Regions from separate parts of the Kitasatospora sp. NPDC047058 genome, predicted to be linked through region 2. Evidence: riboswitches for the same ligand, from Rfam matches in the RefSeq annotation. Region 2 holds a riboswitch; each other region holds the start of a gene.
The links. A riboswitch is a leader RNA that binds a small molecule or an ion and turns the genes downstream of it on or off. The one in region 2 is predicted to bind thiamine pyrophosphate.

Region 1 (3,266 bases), on a different contig from region 2:
GCGCCGTAGGAGCTGCCGTCGGCGAACTTGACGGTCAGTTTGCCGCCGTTGGAGGCGGGGGCGACGACGTGGTTGTTGGTGAGGATGTGGCCCTCGGTGTCGAAGACGAAGCCGGTGCCGGTGCCGGACTCGCCGTTGCCCTGCGCCTTGATGGTGACGACGCTGGGCAGCGCCTTCTGCGCGATGCCGGCGACGGAGCCGGGGGCCGGCTCGTTCTTCCCCGGGTTGTTGGCCTGGACGGTGGTGCTCCGGTGGTCGTCCGCGGCGGAGATGCTGCTGTCGTTGCGGTCGGCGACGGCGACGCCGAGCGCACCGCCGGCCACGCCGGCGACCAGGGCGACGGCCGCGACCAGGGCGATCAGGCCGCCGCGCTTCTTGCGCGGGCCGGCCGGCTCGGGGCTGCCGGGGTACTCGGCGGGGTAGCCGAGCGGGCCCCCGGGGTAGCCCGGGCCGCCGGGGGTGCCGGCGCCGCCGGAGGTGGCGTCGTGCATGCCCCAGCCGCCGAGCGGCTGGCCTGCGCCGAACGGGTGGTGCTGGCCGGGCGCGGCGGGCGCACCGGGGGCGGACGGGGCGCCGTACGGGTCCTGGGGTGCCGCGGCGACCGGGGCGGCGGGCGCGGGGACGCCGGCGGCCGGGGTGGCGTACGGGTTGCCGGCCGGCGCGGGGGCCGCCGGGGCGGCGGGCGCGGCCGGGGCGGGCGGCAGGACCGGCGGCGGGGCGTCGAGGTAGCCGGCGTCGGCCACGGCGGGAGCGGGAGCCGCGGGGGCCGGGGCGGCCGCGGGCTCGGGAGCGCTCACCTTGCTGAACGCCAGCGTCGGGTTGGAGCGGCCTTCGGCCTGGGTCGCGGCCGGGGCCTGGGCACCCGCCGCGGCCTCGGTCAGCGGGTAGTCGGCCTCGGGCGCCGCTGCGGGGACGGGACGGGCGGACGCGGACTGCGCCGGACCGTCAGGAGCGGGACCCACCACCCCCTGGCCGCCGGAGGGCTGCTCCCCCTGCGGCCCGGTGGACCCAACCTCGCGCTCGGTGCTCACGGACGACCTCCATAGCTGACAGGACCAACAACCATAGTTTTTCGCACACTCGATTCGATTGCCGTAAGGACCCTTCTGAAGAACTCATAAGAATCCTTAGCCCGGTCCGACAGCGCCCCCCGCGAGGCCCTCCCCGGCGCCCTCCACGAGCCCTGCCGCGGGGCCTCCGCCGGGCGTCCGCGGCGTCCCGCGATGCGGACCGCCGGGCGTCTGGCCTTGGCGTTCACCCCCGCGCCGGTTAGCCTGTCGCTCCAAACTGACACGCGGGAGCTTGGACCCACCAGGCTGAGAGTGCGCCGGTCGACCGTACGCCACGGGATCCGTGGACGGAGCGTCGAGGGGGCGCTGACCGCCGGAACCTGTCCGGGTAATGCCGGCGTAGGGAGTATCGGCCATGCCGTCTGCTTCGCCATCCTCTTCTTCGGGCGCACCCGCGTCCAAGGATTTCTCCGAGTCGTCCGCGACCGTTCACTCCGACGCCGCCACGGCCGCGCCCGGTTCCACGGCCGCCACCGCCGTCCTGGACCGGCCGGAGCGGGACGGGCGGGTGGAGGCGCCGCTCGTCCTGGACACCGAGCCGCCGCGCACGCTGCGGTTCCGGGACCACTTCGCGCTCTGGATGAACCTCGGCGTCAGCCTGATCGGCTTCACCACCGCCGCCACCGTGCTGGGCGCGCCGGGCAGCGAGCTGTCGCTGGCCGCCGCGATCACCGCGATCGTGGCCGGCACGGCGGTCGGCACCGCGATGCTCGGCGTGGCCGCGCTGATCGGCGCGCGCACCGGCGCACCGGCGATGGCGAACCTGCGCGGGCTCTTCGGGACGAGGCTCTCGTACGTGCCCACCGTGCTGAACATCGTCCAGTGCCTCGGCTGGGGCGTGTACGAGCTGCTGGTCATCGCGATGGGTGCGCAGACCGTCGCGCACACCGAGGGCTACCGCTGGGTGTTCGTCGTCCTGGCGGGTGCGGTGACCACCGCGCTGACCATCTGGCCGCTGGGCGCGATCGCGGTGCTGCGCCGCTTCGTCGCCGCGGCGGTGGCGGTCGCGATGGTGTACTTCACCGTCCAGCTGGGCCGCCACGGCGTGCCGGACCCGGGCGCGGGCAACTGGCACGGCTTCCTCAGGGCCACCGACGCGATGATCGCCGTCTCGATCTCCTTCGTGCCGCTGGCCGCCGACTACACCCGGCACTCGCGCACCCCGCGGGCCGCGTTCTGGGGCAGCTTCTCCGGCTACACGATCGCCCAGGTCTGGTGCTACGTGCTCGGGCTGTTCGCGCTGCTGCAGGCGGACGGCGACGCCACGAGGATCTTCGACTCGTTCCTGGGCGTCTGGGCCGGCTGGGTGTTCCTGCTGGTCCTGGTGCTGCGCGAGACCGACCAGTCCTTCGCCAACGTGTACTCGACCGCGATGTCGGTCCACAACCTGCTGCCGCGGGTGGACCGCCGGGTGCTGACCGGCGGGACGGGCCTGCTGATCACCGTGCTGGCGCTGCAGATCACCGAGTTCACCGACTCGTACTACGCCTTCCTGGGCCTGATCGGCTCGGTCTTCGTGCCGATGTTCGCGGTGCTGGCGGTGGACTACTTCCTCGGCGCCGGGCGGCGCGGCTGGAACCTCGCCGACGACGCGCCCTCCCGCTGGCTGATGCTGCTGCCGTGGGCGCTCGGCTTCGCGGTGTACCAGCTGATCGCACCGACCGCGGTCGCCGGCTGGTGGACGGACTTCTGGACGTCCGTCCAGGAGGTGCTGCACTTCACCCCGCAGGAGTGGACCTCGGCCTCGCTGTTCGGCTTCCTGGTGCCCGCCCTGGCCACCTGGGCGCTCACCCCGCTCACCCGGCGGCAGCCCGCCGCCGCCTGACCGCGCTCCGCAGTCACCGGACTCGCCGGACTCGCCGGGATCACCGGACGGAAGCCGCCGGACGGACGGGCGGACGAACGGGCGGAGACGGCCCCGCAGGTTGGGACCGTCTTCGCTCCGGCGTCACTTCCGCCGCCTATCGTGGACCCGTGACCAGCCCTGACCTCTCCCCGGCGGCGGCGCGCACCGCGCCGCCCGTCCAGGTGATCGCCCACCGCGGTTCCTCGCACGCCCTGCCGGAGCACACGCTCGCGGCCTACCGCCGCGCGCTCGACGAGGGCGCGGACGCGCTCGAGTGCGACGTCCGGGTGACCGCCGACGGGCAGCTCGTCTGCGTGCACGACCGCCGGATCGGCCGGGTCTCGGACGGC
Region 2 (3,266 bases):
GCCTGCGCCTGCGCGGCGGAGATCCGGGCGTCGCGATCCGCCTCGGCCCGGGTGCGGGTCTCGTACGCCTTGGCGTCGGCCGGCTTGCGGATGTCGATCTGCAGCTGCTGCTCCTTGCGGCGCGCCTCCAGCTCGGCGACCTTGGTCTCCTGGACGACGACCTCCTGCCGGGCGGCGGCCAACGCGAGCGGTCCGGCCTGCTCGGCCCGGGCGTTGGCGGTGTCCCGCTCGGCCTGGTACGCGGACTGCTGGATCGCACTGTTGCGGGTCGCCTCGGCCTTGCGGGCGGCGGCCTCCTGCTCCGCCTCGGTGGCCATCCGGTCCGCCTCGGCCTGGGCGATCCGGGCGTCCCGCTGCACGGCGGCGGCGTGCGGGATGGCGAGGTTCTTGATGTAGCCCGTCGGGTCGATGATCTCCTGGATCTGCAGGGTGTCGATGATCAGGCCGAGCTTCTCCATCTCCAGTCCGGAGGCGGCCCTGGTCTCCCCGGTGAGCCGCTCGCGGTCGCGGATCATGTCCTCGACGGTGAGTCCGCCGACGATCGACCGCAGGTGCCCGGCGAAGACGTTGTGGACGCGCTGGCTGATCAGCTTCTGCTGGTCGAGGAAGCGCCGGGCGGCGTTGGCGATGGAGACCTGGTCGTCGCCGACCTTGAAGATCACCACGCCCTTGACCCGCACCGGGATGCCCTGCGTGGTGACGCACTCGACGTTCAGTTCGGCCTCGTTGAGATCCAGCGAGAGCCGGCGGACGCCCTGCAGGCCCGGCGTGACGAAGGTCCCGCGCCCGGTGACGATCCGGAACCCCAGCCCGTCGCCGACCCCCTCGGTGCGGTGCTTGGAACCGGAGATGATCAGGGCCTCGTTGGGCTCGGCCACCCGCCACATGAGCTTGAAGAGCGTGACGCCCATCAGCAGCACCGCGGCGACCGCCCCGGCGATGACGTACAGCATGGTTCAACTCCCCCTTCCGGCACATGAGATGCGCCGTTTCGGATTGTCCGCCGGGGCCAACCCGAAGAAAAGGGAGCGGACATGACGTGCTGTCACAACATCGTCACGTCGTCGTCGTCACGGCAGGATCGGCGCCACGTAGACCGTGCGCGGCGGCTGGTACTCGACCACCACCACCGGCGTTCCGACCGGCAGCCGGTCGCCCGGCACGGCCAGGTAGGCGAGGAACGCCTCCGTCCCCTGGCGCTCGACCACATGCACCATCACCTCGCCGACCAGACCCGCTCCCACCGCTCCGCTGACCCGCCCGGTGCTCCCGACCACTCGGCCCTCCCTCGTCGCCCCGCCGGCCGCCCGCCCGGCCGGTCCGACTGCCAGTGTGCCCGCCCCGCCCCGTCGCCGGGCGCCCCGCCGGGATCCCCGCCCGGATCCCCGTCCGTGGACCCCCTCTGGACCAGCGGCGATTCGGTCGCTACGGTGTTGGACGTCTTGTGCAGGCAACACCGCCTGCGGACACGGGAGCTCGGAGCACCGGGCTGAGAGGACGCTGACCGGGACGTCGTCGGACGTGCCGAACGCTGCGTCGACCGCAGGAACCTGACCGGGTAATGCCGGCGTAGGGAGTAGAGGGTCAGATGACCACGTTCGATGCACAGCCGCAGTCTGCCCGGAACTCCGCCCCCAGCAGCGCGGGCACCGGCTACCCCACCCCGGCCTGGCGCAAGGCCTACCGCGACGGCTCCCGCCCCGACCTGCGGGTTCCGTACCGCGAGGTCGTGCTCACCAACGGGAAGACCGTCCCGCTGTACGACACCTCCGGCCCGTACACCGACCCGGCGTACCAGCCCGACGTCCGGCGCGGCCTGCCGCCGCTGCGGGACGCCTGGATCCGCCAGCGCGGCGACGTCGAGGAGTACGACGGCCGCGAGGCCCGCCCCGAGGACGACGGGATCAAGCACACCTCGCCGCGCGGCGGGAACCTGCGCAACCTCGACGCCGTCTTCCCCGGCCGCCCGCGCCGCCCGCTGCGCGGCCGCGACGGCGGCGCCGTCACCCAGCTCGCGTACGCCAAGCGCGGGATCGTGACGCCGGAGATGGAGTTCGTGGCCCTGCGGGAGGGCCTGGCACCGGAGTTCGTCCGCTCCGAGGTGGCCCGCGGCCGCGCCGTCATCCCGGTCAACGTGAACCACCCCGAGGTGGAGCCGGCCGTCATCGGCACCAACTTCCTGGTGAAGATCAACGCCAACATCGGCAACTCCGCCGTCACCTCCTCGATCGAGGAGGAGGTGGAGAAGATGACCTGGGCCACCCGCTGGGGTGCCGACACCGTCATGGACCTCTCCACCGGCCGCAACATCCACACCACCCGCGAGTGGATCCTGCGCAACTCCCCCGTGCCGATCGGCACCGTGCCGCTCTACCAGGCGCTGGAGAAGGTCGACGGCAAGGCCGAGGAGCTGAGCTGGGACGTCTACCGCGACACGATCATCGAGCAGTGCGAGCAGGGCGTCGACTACATGACCGTGCACGCCGGCGTGCTGCTGCGGTACGTGCCGCTGACCGCCCGCCGCAAGACCGGCATCGTCTCGCGCGGCGGCTCGATCATGGCCGCCTGGTGTCTGGCGCACCACCAGGAGAACTTCCTCTACACCAACTTCGAGGAGCTCTGCGACATCCTCGCGCGCTACGACGTCACCTTCTCGCTCGGTGACGGCCTGCGCCCCGGCTCGATCGCCGACGCCAACGACGAGGCGCAGTTCGCCGAGCTGCAGACGCTGGGCGAGCTGGGCCGGATCGCCCGCGAGCGCGACGTCCAGGTGATGATCGAGGGCCCGGGCCACGTCCCGATGCACAAGATCAAGGAGAACATGGATCTCCAGAAGGAGATCTGCGACGAGGCGCCGTTCTACACGCTCGGCCCGCTGACCACCGACGTCGCGCCCGGCTACGACCACATCACCTCGGGCATCGGCGCCGCGATGATCGCCTGGTGGGGCACCGCGATGCTCTGCTACGTCACGCCCAAGGAGCACCTGGGCCTGCCCAACCGGGACGACGTGAAGACCGGCGTCATCACCTACAAGATCGCCGCGCACGCCGCCGACCTGGCCAAGGGCCACCCCGGCGCCCAGGAGTGGGACGACGCCCTCTCCGACGCCCGCTTCGAGTTCCGCTGGGAGGACCAGTTCAACCTGGCCCTCGACCCGGAGACCGCGCGCGACTTCCACGACGAGACCCTCCCCGCCGAACCCGCCAAGACGGCCCACTTCTGCTCGATGTGCGGCCCGAAGTTCTGCTCGATGAAGATCAGTC
Region 3 (3,266 bases), on a different contig from region 2:
TGCTCCGACCAGAAGTACGGCACCGGGTCGTACGGCGCGTCCGCGCCGAGCACCGCGGCGGCGGCCGCCCCGCCGGACTGCAGCGCGTGGTCCCAGTGCTGGACGGTCAGCCGGGCGCCGGTCCGGGCGGACGGGTAGCTCGCGCAGTCCCCGGCCGCCCAGACGCCCGGCAGGCTGGTGCGCAGCCGCTCGTCCACCAGGACGGCTCCGGCCGCGTCGAGCTCGACGCCGGAGCCGGCCAGCCAGTCGGTCGCCGGGCGGGCGCCGATGCCGACCACCACCTCGTCGGCCGGCAGGTGCGAGCCGTCCGCGAGCAGCACCGCGCCGGGCTCGACGGCGGCGACCGCCGCGTCGCAGCGCAGCTCGACCCCGGCCTCGGCGTACCAGGCGGCCATCGCCCGGCCCACCTCGGCGGGCAGCGCACCGGGGACGGGCGCCGGGCCGGCCTCGACCACGGTCACCTCGCACCCGGCCGCGCGGGCCGCGGTGGCCACCTCGGCACCGATCCAGCCCGCGCCGACCAGCACCAGGCGCAGGCCCGGGCGGAGCAGCGGGCGCAGGGCCAGCGCGTCGTCCAGGGTGTGCAGCAGGTGCGCGCGCTCGGCGCCGGGCAGGACGCGCGGGGCGGCGCCGGTGGCGATCACCAGGGCGCCGTACGGCAGGTCACCGCCGTCGGTGTGCAGCACGCCCGGGGTGAGGCCGGTGGCGCGGCGGCCGGTGAGCAGCTCGATGCCCAGGTGGGGGAAGTCGATGTCCAGGGTGGTGGCGTCGGTCTTGCCGAGCAGCACCTCCTTGGAGAGCGGCGGCCGGTCGTACGGCGCGTGCGGCTCCTCGCCCACCAGCACGATCCGCCCGCGCCAGCCGCCCCGGCGCAGCCCCGACGCGCACTGCGCGCCGGCCAGCCCGGCCCCCACCACGACCACCTGATCCGTCCCGCTCAGCTCTGCCACGCGGTCACTGTACTGGCGCCCGCGCCCGGCCCCGGCCCCGCGTCCGCGGGCCGGGCGGCGGGACCGGCGGCGGGACGGGCCCGGGGCGGCGCCGGGCACCCCGCCCGCTCCCGTCCCACCCCTCGTACGCGCCTTCAGCGGCGACAGGGCCCGGAGTTAAGGTGGGGACACCATCACGGGAGCCCGGCGGACCGGGCTGAGAGGCGGGCTGGCACGGCCTGCGACCGTCCGAACCTGATCCGGGTCATTCCGGCGAAGGGAGAAGCAGCTTTGACACGCTCGGCACCAGGTGCCCACGCGGACGTGCTGGTGATCGGCGGAGGCGTGATCGGCCTCGCCGTCGCCTGGCGCGCGGCCCAGCGCGGGCTGGGGGACGTCGTCGTGGTCGACCCCACCCCCGGCGGCGGCGCCGCCCGGGTCGCGGCCGGGATGCTCGCCCCGGTCACCGAACTCCAGTACGGCGAGGAGCCGTTGCTGCGCCTCGGGATGGCCTCGAACGAGCGGTACGCCGCCTTCGCCGCCGAGCTCACCGAGGCGAGCGGCGGCCAGGACACGGGCTACCGCGCGTGCGGCACGCTCGCCGTCGCGCTCGACTCCGACGACCGGGCGGAGCTGCGCGAGCTGCACGACTTCCACCTGCGGCTCGGCCTCGACTCGACCTGGCTGACCGGCCGCGAGGCCCGCAAGCTGGAGCCGATGCTCGCCCCCGGCGTCCGCGGCGGCCTGCACGTGGCCGACGACCACCAGGTGGACGGCCGCCGGCTGCTGACCGCGCTGCTGCTGGCCGGCCAGGCCGCGGGCGTGATCGGCCGGCGGACCGAGGCCGTCGAGCTGCTGGTCGAGGACGGCCGCGCGGTCGGCGCCCGGCTCGGCACCGGCGAGACCGTGACCGCCGGCCAGGTGGTGCTCGCCGCCGGTCCGGAGAGCCACCGGCTGCCCGGCCTGCCCGAGGGCGTGCTGCCGGCGATCCGCCCGGTGAAGGGCCAGGTCCTGCGGCTGCGGATCCCCGAGGCGTACCGGCCGTTCCTGTCCCGCAACGTCCGCGCGGTGGTCCGTGGCCAGCACCTGTACATGGTGCCGCGCGCGGACGGCGAGCTGGTGATCGGTGCGACCAGCGAGGAGCAGGGCTACGACACCACGGTCACCGCCGGCGGGGTGTACGAGCTGCTGCGCGACGCCCACGAGCTGGTCCCCGGCATCACCGAGCTGCCGCTGGTGGAGACGTCCGCCGGGCTGCGGCCGGGCTCGCCGGACAACGCGCCGCTGATCGGGCCGACCGCGCTGCCCGGTCTGGTCGCCGCCACTGGCCACTACCGCAACGGCGTGCTGCTCACCCCGGTGACCGCCGACCTGGTCGCCGAGTACCTGGCCACCGGCACCGTGCCGGAGCCGGCCGTACCGTTCTCCCCCACTCGCTTCGCCCCGAAGGTCCCCGCATGAGCGACATCCCCCTCACCGTCAACGGCGAGCCCCGCCTGGTGCCCGCCGCGACCACCCTCGCCGAGGTGGTGACCACCCTCAGCCGGGCCAACACCGGCGTCGCCGCCGCCCTCAACGAGGCCGTGGTGCCGAGGAGTTCGTGGCCGGTCACGCAGCTCTCGGCGGGCGACCGGGTCGAGATCCTCACCGCCGTGCAGGGGGGCTGACCGATGGCCGACGACGTCCTCTCCATCGCCGGCACCGCCTTCGGCTCGCGACTGATCATGGGCACCGGCGGCGCCCCCAGCCTGGAGGTCCTGGAGCAGGCGCTGCGGGTCTCCGGCACCGAGCTGACCACGGTGGCGATGCGCCGGGTGAACGCCACCACCCAGGGGTCCGTCCTGGACGTGCTGACCCGCAACGGCATCCGCGTACTGCCCAACACCGCCGGCTGCTTCACCGCCGGCGAGGCGGTGCTGACCGCCCGGCTGGCCCGCGAGGCGCTCGGCACCGACTGGGTGAAGCTGGAGGTCATCGCGGACGAGCGGACCCTGCTGCCGGACCCGATCGAGCTGCTGGACGCCGCCGAGACGCTGGTCGACGACGGCTTCACCGTCCTCCCGTACACCAACGACGACCCGGTGCTGGCCCGGAAGCTGGAGGACGTCGGCTGCGCGGCGATCATGCCGCTGGGCTCGCCGATCGGCTCCGGCCTGGGCATCCGCAACCCGCACAACTTCCAGCTGATCGTGGAGAGCGCGAACGTCCCGGTGATCCTGGACGCGGGCGCCGGCACGGCCTCGGACGTCGCGCTGGCGATGGAGCTGGGCTGCGCCGCCGTCATGCTCGCCTCCGCGGTGACCCGGGCACAGGACCCGGTGCTGATGGCCGAGGCGA

Region 1: linked by a shared signal. The riboswitch ahead of ABZ885_RS14865 (cytosine permease) and the one ahead of thiC (phosphomethylpyrimidine synthase ThiC) in region 2 are both predicted to bind thiamine pyrophosphate.
Region 3: linked by a shared signal. The riboswitch ahead of thiO (glycine oxidase ThiO) and the one ahead of thiC (phosphomethylpyrimidine synthase ThiC) in region 2 are both predicted to bind thiamine pyrophosphate.

What each region holds. Positions count from the first base shown of each region.
Region 1 covers NZ_JBEYVJ010000076.1:22,825-26,090, reverse strand. The annotation lists gene ABZ885_RS14870 (trypsin-like peptidase domain-containing protein) at 1-1,031, opposite strand, end outside; TPP riboswitch at 1,285-1,433, shown strand; gene ABZ885_RS14865 (cytosine permease) at 1,426-2,895, shown strand; gene ABZ885_RS14860 (glycerophosphodiester phosphodiesterase family protein) at 3,045-3,266, shown strand, end outside.
Region 2 covers NZ_JBEYVJ010000005.1:28,344-31,609, reverse strand. The annotation lists gene ABZ885_RS01475 (SPFH domain-containing protein) at 1-953, opposite strand, end outside; gene ABZ885_RS01470 (hypothetical protein) at 1,071-1,277, opposite strand; TPP riboswitch at 1,459-1,593, shown strand; gene thiC (phosphomethylpyrimidine synthase ThiC) at 1,589-3,266, shown strand, end outside.
Region 3 covers NZ_JBEYVJ010000045.1:34,187-37,452, forward strand. The annotation lists gene ABZ885_RS10030 (FAD-dependent oxidoreductase) at 1-950, opposite strand, end outside; TPP riboswitch at 1,116-1,228, shown strand; gene thiO (glycine oxidase ThiO) at 1,221-2,390, shown strand; gene thiS (sulfur carrier protein ThiS) at 2,387-2,596, shown strand; partial or broken gene ABZ885_RS10045 (thiazole synthase) at 2,600-3,266, shown strand, end outside.